DNA from 3 places in the Dietzia sp. NPDC055877 genome. Region 1 is predicted to be linked to each of the others. Evidence: predicted binding sites of a transcription regulator. Region 1 holds the regulator's gene; each other region holds the start of a gene.

Evidence for each region. Region 1 encodes LexA, which represses DNA repair genes until DNA is damaged. Its sites were predicted from a motif close to CGAACANNTGTTCG; they were not measured.
Region 2: ACWGLC_RS13155 (DUF222 domain-containing protein) is a predicted target of LexA. The motif match lies at 1,684-1,697, and genes of this name have one in related genera.
Region 3: ACWGLC_RS16945 (DUF222 domain-containing protein) is a predicted target of LexA. The motif match lies at 2,003-2,016, and genes of this name have one in related genera.

Annotation. Positions count from the first base shown of each region.
Region 1 covers NZ_JBSHCV010000003.1:308,785-312,061, reverse strand. Annotated here, with positions in the region: gene hflX (GTPase HflX) at 1-1,437, shown strand, start outside; gene lexA (transcriptional repressor LexA) at 1,492-2,160, opposite strand; gene ACWGLC_RS05805 (hypothetical protein) at 2,640-2,882, shown strand; gene nrdR (transcriptional regulator NrdR) at 2,994-3,277, shown strand, end outside.
Region 2 covers NZ_JBSHCV010000013.1:41,520-44,796, reverse strand. Annotated here, with positions in the region: gene ACWGLC_RS13160 (nuclease-related domain-containing protein) at 1-100, shown strand, start outside; gene ACWGLC_RS13155 (DUF222 domain-containing protein) at 126-1,613, opposite strand; gene ACWGLC_RS13150 (3-deoxy-7-phosphoheptulonate synthase) at 2,013-3,086, shown strand; gene ACWGLC_RS13145 (isoprenyl transferase) at 3,146-3,277, shown strand, end outside.
Region 3 covers NZ_JBSHCV010000026.1:16,830-20,106, forward strand. Annotated here, with positions in the region: gene htpG (molecular chaperone HtpG) at 1-1,556, opposite strand, end outside; gene ACWGLC_RS16945 (DUF222 domain-containing protein) at 2,021-3,277, shown strand, end outside.

The DNA.
Region 1 (3,277 bases):
TCCGGGGCGGCGGACCGCCCACTACGTAATCTCGACCCCTCCATCGGCGAACTGCAGCTCGAGGAACGCTCCTCGCTGCGCCGGGTCGCGGGTCTGTCCACAGAGCTCCAGGACGTCAACGATGCCGAGTACCGGCAACTCCGACTGGAGCGGGTCGTGCTCGTCGGGGTGTGGACCGAGGGCTCGTCCGCCCAGGCCGACGCGGCGATGGCCGAGCTCGCCCAACTCGCGGAGACCGCCGGGTCCGAGGTGTGCGACGCGCTGATCCAGCGCCGGGACAAGCCCGATGCGTCGACGTACATCGGGTCCGGCAAGGTGAGCGTGCTCAAGGATGTGATCGCCGCCACCGGCGCGGATACGGTGATCTGTGACGGTGAGCTGACCCCGGGCCAGCTGATCTCGCTGGAGAAAGCCGTGAACGTCAAGGTCATCGACCGGACCGCACTGATCCTGGATATCTTCGCCCAGCACGCCACGAGCCGCGAAGGCAAGGCGCAGGTCTCGCTGGCCCAGATGGAGTACATGCTTCCCAGGCTGCGGGGTTGGGGCGAGTCGCTCTCCCGGCAGGCAGGCGGCCGCGCCGGCAGCAACGGTGGGGTGGGCCTGCGCGGTCCCGGCGAGACCAAGATCGAAACCGACCGCCGCCGGATCCGTGAGCGGATGGCGAAGCTGCGACGCGAGATCAAGGGTATGAAGCAGGCTCGCGACACCAAGCGTCACCGCCGTCGTGCCACCCCGGTGCCGTCGATCGCGATCGCCGGGTACACCAACGCCGGTAAATCGAGTCTCCTGAACCGGATCACCGGAGCCGGGGTGCTCGTTCAGAACGCGCTGTTCGCCACCCTGGACCCCACGACCCGGCGTGCAGATCTCCCGGACGGGCGAACGGTCGTGTTCACCGACACCGTGGGCTTCGTCCGACACCTTCCCACGCAACTCGTTGAGGCATTCCGATCGACTCTGGAAGAGGTCGTCGATTCGGAACTGCTCCTGCACGTGGTCGATGGCTCGGATCCGATGCCGCTGCACCAGATCGAAGCGGTGCGCAGGGTGATCAACGACGTCGTCGAGGAGCAGGGCGCCGAGCGGCCCCGTGAGTTGGTCGTGATCAACAAGATCGATGCGGCAGACCCGTTGGTGCTGACCGAGCTGCATCACGCGGTTCCGGACGGCGTGTTCGTGTCCGCCGCGACGGGGGAGGGGATGGACGAGCTCCTCGAGGCGATCATGGACATCATTGCCTCCGGTGACACTGAGGTCACGCTACTCGTGCCCTACCGGCGGGGTGAGGTGATCTCCCGGGTGCACGCGGAGGGCGCGGTTCTCGCTGAGGCGCACACGCAGGAGGGCACGAGGATCACGGTGCGGCTGCCCCAGTCGGTGGCCGGCGAGGTGTCCGAGTTCCTGGCCGACGGCACACACGGCGGCGCCGCCTGAGCCCGGGTTCCGGGAGCAGGCGGCGCGGGCCGGACTGGGGACTTCTCGTGAACGTCACATCTTGCGGAAGACCGTGACAACCTTGCCGAGCACCGTCGCATGCTCGCCGGGAATGGGGCTGAACGCGGGATTATGGGGAAGTAGCCAGACGCCCGTCTCGTCCTTACGGAAGGTCTTGACCGTGGCCTCCCCGTCGATCATCGCGGCCACGATCTCGCCGTTGTCGGCCACGTTCTGCTGACGGACCACCACATAGTCGCCGTCACAGATCGCGGCGTCGATCATCGACTCGCCGACCACCTTGAGCATGAACAACTCCCCCGACCCCACCAGGTCCGCAGGTAGCGGGAACACTTCGTCGACCGCCTGTTCAGCCAGAATCGGCCCCCCGGCGGCGATGCGCCCCAGCACGGGAACATAGACCGCTTCCGTTGCCCCGGACGGGCGCCCCTGAGGCGGGGTGGGTGCGCGCCGACCCCGCGACTTCTGGCCCGGGACGCCATGCACGTCGACCGCCCGCGGCTTGTGGGGATCCCGGGTCAGGAAGCCCTTCTTCTCGAGGGTCCGGAGCTGATGCGCGACGGAGGAGGTGGACTGCAGTCCCACCGCATCGCCGATCTCCCGGATGCTGGGCGGATATCCACGGTCTTTCACCGTGTCGTGGATATGTAGCAGCACGCTCTTCTGACGAGGCGTGAGCGCCTCGAAGTCCGGTTTCGGCATCGCGATGTCCCTTCGGCGAATGGATGTTCGACGTCTCTCTTTGTCTACACCCTAGACGGGCCGGGAACGAAGCGCCACACACCTGTTCGAAGAAATTCGCGCTCGGGTGGTGACTGTGTCGGAGTCGCGTGATACAACTCTAGGCAGTGTTCGAGTTCGAACAGGTGTTTCGGGCAACACACACAAGCGTGCGATTCCGTGTCGCACAGTCTGTCGAGTAGGGAGTGGCCATGTCCGTTCAGGAGCTTCAGTCGCACGCGCACCTCACGCGGAGCTGGACCGAGGTCTGCGCAGGGGAACACGGCGTCGTCCCGGTCCGGGACTCGGGGGGCCGGGGCGGGCGGCCGGCGTCGGCTCTGCCGTCCGGCGCCTCACGCACCCGGCCGGTGGTCCGTTCGAAGGGCCGACGTGCCGGTGGGGCTGTGAGCACGGATCGCGCGCGGCCGGTATCGGCACGCCGGTCAGTGCAGCGCCGGGGTGTGGCATTCGACCGATCACCGGCGAGCGGTCGTTCGACTTCTGCTGCCCCGGTCGTGCCCGGTCGTCGGATCGTGGTCCGATCGGCGGGGTCTGTGCGCGCGTGCGACGTGCAGGCGCCGGCGACGGCGCCCGTGGGAGTGGTGGATGACGTGCCGACGTGGGCGCTGGTCGTCTGTGGAGTCCTTTTCGGGATCGCGATGCTCCTGGCGCTGGCCTTCCTCGGCGGGCCCGCCTACGCGTGATCGGGTGGTCGGCCTCTTAGACTGGAGTAGAGACGGCACATGGTCCGTCTCCGTCCCGGTGAGCAGTTCACCTGAGGGCGTGAGATCCGGTCAATGAAGGGCGGAACGGGAATGTACTGCCCGACGTGCCACAACGAGGACTCCCGGGTGATCGATTCCCGGTCCGTCGACGAGGGGCAGGCGATCAGACGCCGTCGCGAGTGTTCGGAATGCGGGCACAGGTTCACCACTCTCGAGACGCCTCTGCTGACGGTCCTCAAACGCAATGGAGTGACCGAGTCCTTCAGCCGCGACAAAGTGGTCAGAGGCGTGCGCCGTGCATGCCAGGGGAGGTCTGTGGAGGAAGCCGCACTCCGCAGGCTCGCGCAGCAGGTCGAGGACGCGGTCCGCGCACG
Region 2 (3,277 bases), on a different contig from region 1:
CGTCGGCCGGTACCTACGATCCCAGCCCCGGCGAATGGGGCTGCGGGAGATCGATGCGATCCATGAGGTGGCCCGGCGTTCGGACACGTGGCAGCGCTGAGCATGCCGAGCGGGTGGGTGTGCGCTCAAGCGGAGCGGGGATCGCCGCCGACGTCCTCGTGGGAGGGTGGCGCGCCATATGAGGGGCTCCGGCGGTATTGCCGGTCGGCTCCCGGGGGATTGGTGACGTGGTTGTCCTCGGCGATGAGGTGTGCGACGTGTTCTCGCCATTGGTGTTCGAGTATCTGGTCGCGGGCGCGGGCGAGTGGGCCACCGGGGAGCGTTCGGTACTCGTGTCCGGAGCCTGTGATGATGATCAGCTCGCCGAGTGGGCCCGGTCGGTAGGCGTTGTGACCGAATGTCTTCTCGCGATGGTGCTTGCGGCACAGGCAGAGCAGGTTCCACTCGGCTGTCGGGCCGCCTAGGGCGGGGTTCAACTGGTCGAACGCCAGAATATGGTCGACGTCGCAGTCTTTCGCATCGACAGTGCAACCCGGGTGCCGGCAGGTGCCGTCACGAAGACGGATGCGCTCGGCGAGCGCCGCACTGATGACATACTTCAGGCCCGCGTCGGGAGAGTCGAGCGCGCCGGGGGCGGGGTCGACCACCTCGAAGCGCACCTTCGAGTCGCCGCCCGCTAGCAGCTGCTCGCACAGCCAGTCGAAGCTGGCGTACGCGCCTCGGACGAACTCGACCTGGTTGGGTAGGCCCTGCGCACGACCGTCGATGACGGAGATGCGGACCGGCGAGTCGGTGGCCCACGGGCTGCCGGTCGTCTCGTCGCCGAGCGGGTCACACACATCATTCGTGGTGGGGTCGCCGAGCGCGCACAGCGCGTCCGCTCGAAGCTGGTCCCGGGTACGCGGGTGGAGGGCATCCAGTGCGGCCTGGGCGGCCGAGTCGATCCGACGGCGGAGCTTCTCGGCATCAGCTGCGGGCAGATTCGCCCACATGGTGGTCATGCCGTTGGGCCCCGGGCGGAAACGGACTTTGCGCTGTTCATAAGCGGCGGCGCCCGCGTCTTCGCGAGATCCTGGGTCATGTTTGGTCACCGCCGCATCGACAATCGCATCCAGGGCGGTGCGGCTGGGTCTGCTGCCGCCGTCGAGTGCCCGGCCCAGCCTGCGGACTACGTCGGATTCCACGGAACGCACGATCCGGTCGGGCACTTCGGCCAGTCGGCATGCGGTGTCGATGGCGAGCTGCTCGGGGAACAGGCCGTGGGAGACGGAGTCGCGGAGAAGTCGAAGGCGAGTGTGGAGCTGTATGCCGGCGGAAACGAGCCGGGCAGCGTGCCAGCTGGTCAGGCACATTGCGGCGGACAACTCGTTCCTGGCGCGGTCGGCGGGTTCCAGTCGGGCGAACGCCGGACGTGCCGCGGTCTTCTCGGCTTCGTCGGTTCTGCGGAAGGCCTCGACGAGGCGGAAAGCGGCCTCCAGGCGCGTGGCCCCGGCGAGGTTCTGTGCCTTCGTGGCGTGTCGGGCGGCGTCGCTCACCGCATCGGGATCGAGCTCGTCGACGGGGTCCAGGACTGCGCGGAGCGGGCCGGTGGACCCAGGCCTCGTCATGGCCATGCTCACCGCCTCCTCGTCGGTCGAACCGCGACATCGAACGTATGAACTAGTCTACGGGGGAGTAATAGTTAGATCAAGTGTTCGAGCCACTGTTCTCTGGCCCCTGTGATGTCCGCCGGGGCGCGGCCGCCCCGCCGCCGCCCCGATGGGAGGTTCTGTTATGGTGGCCCGCATGTCGAACGCTCGCGCCTATTGGCGCTTTATGTGGGCTCCGGGTGGAGCCCGCGCCGCGAGCGCACGCGTCCTCTAGAAGGGACGTCGACACCCGGAGCCCAGAGGCGGTGACCAGCATGGTCGCCGCCTCCCGCCATTTCAGACAGGCGGCCCGGGTGTCGACGAGGGCATCGTCAGATCACGGCACCCGGCCCGCCACCACCGAGATACCAGGAGCGCACCGCCGTGACCATCACCGCCGAGAATCCCACCCAGACCGCTGACCGACGGGTCCTGTCGTACTCGCCGCTGCCGACCCCCACCGAGATCCTCGGTGAGATGCCGCTGGGTGCGGCCCGCGAGGCGCTCGTCGAGCGCAGCCGCGGCGATGTGGCCGATGTGCTGGCCGGCCGCGTTGACCGCCTGCTCGTGGTGGTTGGCCCCTGCTCGGTTCATGACACCGAGGCCGCGCTCGACTACGCCAGGCGCCTCGCCGCCCTGAGTGAGGAGCTCGCCGAGGACCTGCTGATCGTCATGCGCGTCTACTTCGAGAAGCCGCGCACCACCGTCGGCTGGAAGGGTCTCATCAACGACCCGGCGCTGGACGGCAGCTACGACATCCCGCGTGGCCTGCGTACCGCGCGCAAGCTGTTGCTCGACGTGCTCGACCTGGGACTTCCCGTCGGCACCGAGTTCCTCGAGCCGACCAGCCCGCAGTACATCGCGGACGCCGTCTCCTGGGGCGCGATCGGCGCACGCACGACCGAGAGCCAGGTGCACCGCCAGCTCGTGTCGGGGCTGTCCATGCCGGTCGGCTTCAAGAACGGCACCGACGGTGAGGTGCAGGTCGCAGTGGACGGCTGCCGGTCGTCGGCGTCGCGGCACGTGTTCTTCGGCACCGACGCCGAGGGGCGCGCGTCCGTGGTCGAGACCGCCGGCAACAGCGACTGTCACGTTATCCTGCGCGGCGGCACCGGTGGCCCGAATCACGACGCCGAGTCGGTGGCCGCCGCCGTGGCATCGGTCGCGAAGGTCGGGCTCCCGGGTCTGGTCATGGTCGATGCGAGCCACGCCAACTCCGGCAAGTCCCATGTGCGCCAGGCCGAGGTCGTCGGCGAGCTCGCCGATCGGATCGCCGGCGGCGAACAGGGCATCTCCGGTCTCATGGTGGAGAGCTTCATCGAGCCCGGAGCCCAGTCGGTGGAGGCCGCCGAGTTGGTGTACGGCCAGTCCGTCACCGACGCCTGCATCGGCTGGGACACCACCGCCGACAGCCTGCGCACACTCGCCGAAGCGGTGCGAAAGGGTCGCCGCGGATGATCCGATGGTGGTCGAGGCGGCGCTCGGTCGAGGGGACGCCGCGCGGTACTCTGTCCCGCGTGGACGCCTCCTCACCCCTGTACACGTTCTACGAGTCGCGCCTGCGCGCCTCGCTGGACGAGTCGAGGCTGCCCCGCCACATCGCCGTGATGGCGGACGGCAACCGGCGCTGGGCACGCGAGGCCGGGTTC
Region 3 (3,277 bases), on a different contig from region 1:
TCGCCGACCGCGTCCACCCAGACCTCGTCGACCGGGTCGGTGAGGACCAGCACCTCGACACCGCGCGCGCGGAACGCCTCCAGGTGCGGGGAGCTCTCCACCGCGGCGCGCGACGTTCCGGTCAGGTAGTAGATCTCCTCCTGGCCGTCCGCCATCCGGGAGATGTACTCGGCGATGGTGGTGCCCGCATCGGCGTCCGCAGCACCCTCCGCGCCCTCCGCACTGCCGACCGCCGGCCGCGTCGAGGCGAACGTGCTGACCGCGAGCAGCTGATCCCGCGCGTCGACATCCGCGATCAGGCCCTCCTTGAGGACCGCGCCGAAGTTCGCCCAGAAGCTCCGGAACTCCTCGGGACGATCCCGCTTGACCTGCTCGATCGCCTGCAGCACCCGCTTGACCAGCCGCTTACGGATCGCACGGATCTGGCGGTCCTGCTGCAGGATCTCGCGGGAGACGTTCAGCGAGAGATCCTGGGCGTCGACGATGCCCTTGACGAAGCGCAGGAACGGCGGAACCAGCTCCTCACAGTCGTCCATGATGAACACCCGACGCACGTAGAGCTGCACACCCCGCTTGACGTCCGGCGAGAACAGATCGAACGGCACCTGCGAGGGAAGGAACAGCAGCGCCTGGTACTCGAACGTGCCCTCCGCCTTGAGCGTGATGGTCTCGAGCGGCTCGTCCCACGCGTGCGAGATATGGCGGTAGAACTCCGCGTATTCCTCGTCCGAGACCTCGGACTTGGGGCGCGTCCAGAGCGCCTTCTGCGAGTTCAGCGTGACGGTCTCGGTGATGGAGTTCTCGGCCGAGGGGTCGTTGGCCTCGTCGTGGTCCCCCGTATCGCCCTCCGGCTCCGGCGCGGGACGCTCCACCTCCATCCGGATCGGCCACGCGATGAAGTCGGAGTACGTCCGGACGACACGCCGCAGCGTGTTCTCGTCGGCGTAATCAGGCAGCGCGGCGTCCCCACCGGCAGGCTTGAGCTGCAGGATCACCGACGTGCCCTGGGGCGCGTCCGCGTCCTCCTCGATCGTGTACGTGTCCTCGCCACTGGAGACCCAGCGCGTGCCAGCCGACTCCCCGGCCTTGCGGGTGACGAGCGTGACCGAGTCCGCGACCATGAACGTCGAGTAGAAGCCGATGCCGAACTGACCGATCAGGTCGGCGGTGGCCTGCTCCGAGATCTCGCCCGATTCCTGCGCCGCCCGCGCGGCCGACAGCGCCTCACGCATCTGCCCGGTACCCGACTTGGCGAGCGTGCCGATGAGGTCCACGACCTCCTCACGGGACATACCGATGCCGTTGTCCCTGATCACGAGGCTGCGGGCCTGCTCGTCCGGGATGAGCTCGATGTGCAGATCGGACGTGTCCACGCCCAGCGTCGAGTCCTGCAGCGCCGCCAACCGCAGCTTGTCCAGCGCGTCGGACGAGTTGGAGATGACCTCGCGCAGGAACGTGTCCGGATTGGAATAGATCGAGTGGATCATCAGATCCAGCAACTGTCGGGTCTCCGCCTGGAATTCCCTGGTCTCGGCATTCCCGGTGTGCTGACTCATCGCGACATCCATTCCCTTCCGCGCGTAAATGCGCCCCTGTTTTCGGCCACTGCACGTCCCTTGCGGCCGTGGTCTGACGAGGACAACCTATCCGGCCGGTCCGACATTCCCGGGTGGGCGGTCCTCGTCGTCATCCCCCGCCCCGGCCTCCCACCCAGGCCCCACCGCCCACCTGCGGTGCCCTGCGCGATGCCTGCAGGGCACCGCAGGTCAGAGGCCATTTCGAGCGGCTCCGCTGCTGACGATCGTCCCGCGCCGCGCGCCAACCACCGCGCACCAACCACCGCCCGCCGACCGCGCCAGCGGAGCCCGCCCGCGCCACGTCGCCGCACCGCCCTGACCTGCGGTGCCCTGCTCGGCATGTTCAGGGCGCCGCAGGTCAGGGGACCGAGCGCGCGTGTCAATGCCGGGGGCGACGACGACACCATCGCAACCGTGTCGTACCTCGAACATACTGTCGGGCCATGACCGCTAGCCAGCCCTCCTCCCGCACCGATTCCCCGTTCCCCGGCCCGCTGCCCGGCGGGCACTTCGAGACCCCGCCCGGCTTCACCACCACGACCGGCCCGGCGGCCGATGTGCTGGTCCCCGAGGCCTACGCCAGGTGGGACCCCGGGCAGCGCCGCGGCTACCTCGCCAGACGACTGGTCAACGCGGCCGAGGGCGGCACCCTGCTCTACGCCTATGACTGCGTCCGGACGGCGCGCGAACGGGATGAAGTCCGCGACCCGTGGGAGACGGCGGCCACCATGATCGGGGCGTCCATGTCGATGTCGCGGCACGGGGCGGCGCGGCTCATCTCCACCGCCGTGGAACTCATCGACCGGCTGCCGCGGACGGCGGCCCTGTTGCTGACCGGGTGGATCGGGTTGCTCGCGGCGCACACCATCGCCGAGGAGACCGCGCTCGTCGCCGACGAGATGATGCCCGAGATCGATCGCCGGATCTGCGAGGGGCTCGCCCCCACCCGGCGGCGCACCCACCCACCCCGGCTCGGACCGCTGCGGAAGATGCTGACCAAGACCATCAACAAATACGACCCGGTAGGCGCGGATGCCCGCGCTGAACAGGCGCGACGCGGGGTGGACGTGGAGATGGTCCCGCTCGGGAACGACCGCGGGATGCTCAGCGCCACGCTCAAAGCGGAGGACGCGATCGAGATCTTCCAGCGCCTGGAAGGCCTCGTGCGCAGCGCCGATCCGGATGATCCGCGCACTGCCGGGCAACTCCGCGCCGCCGGACTGCTCGCGATGAGCCGCGGCTGGACCTGCCTGCCCGATCCCGACGGCGAACATCCCGCCGACCCCGCCGCGCAGGACGCCGCGAGACGAGTGGTGATCCACGCGTACGACGACGGCAGCGCCGACAATCGCGGGCTCAGTCTCTACGGGTACGGACCGATCACCCGGCACACGGCGGATCAGCTGGACCGCAGCGCCCGGCGCAGGCTCGACGAGCTCGCGCACCTCGCCGACCCGCACAGCGACTCCGCGGGCCGGTACCGCCCGTCGGAGGCGCTGGCCCGGCTCTGTCGCGGAAGGGACGGGACCTGCGTGTTCCCCGGATGCCAGACCCTGGCCGAGCATGCGGACCTGGACCACATCATCCCGTTCGACCACGACGATCCGGCCCGGGGCGGTCGCACGACGAGTGACGATCTGGGCTGCCTGTGCCGGACCCATCACCGGCTCAAGACCGACGGCGTGTGGGCGTATTACCGC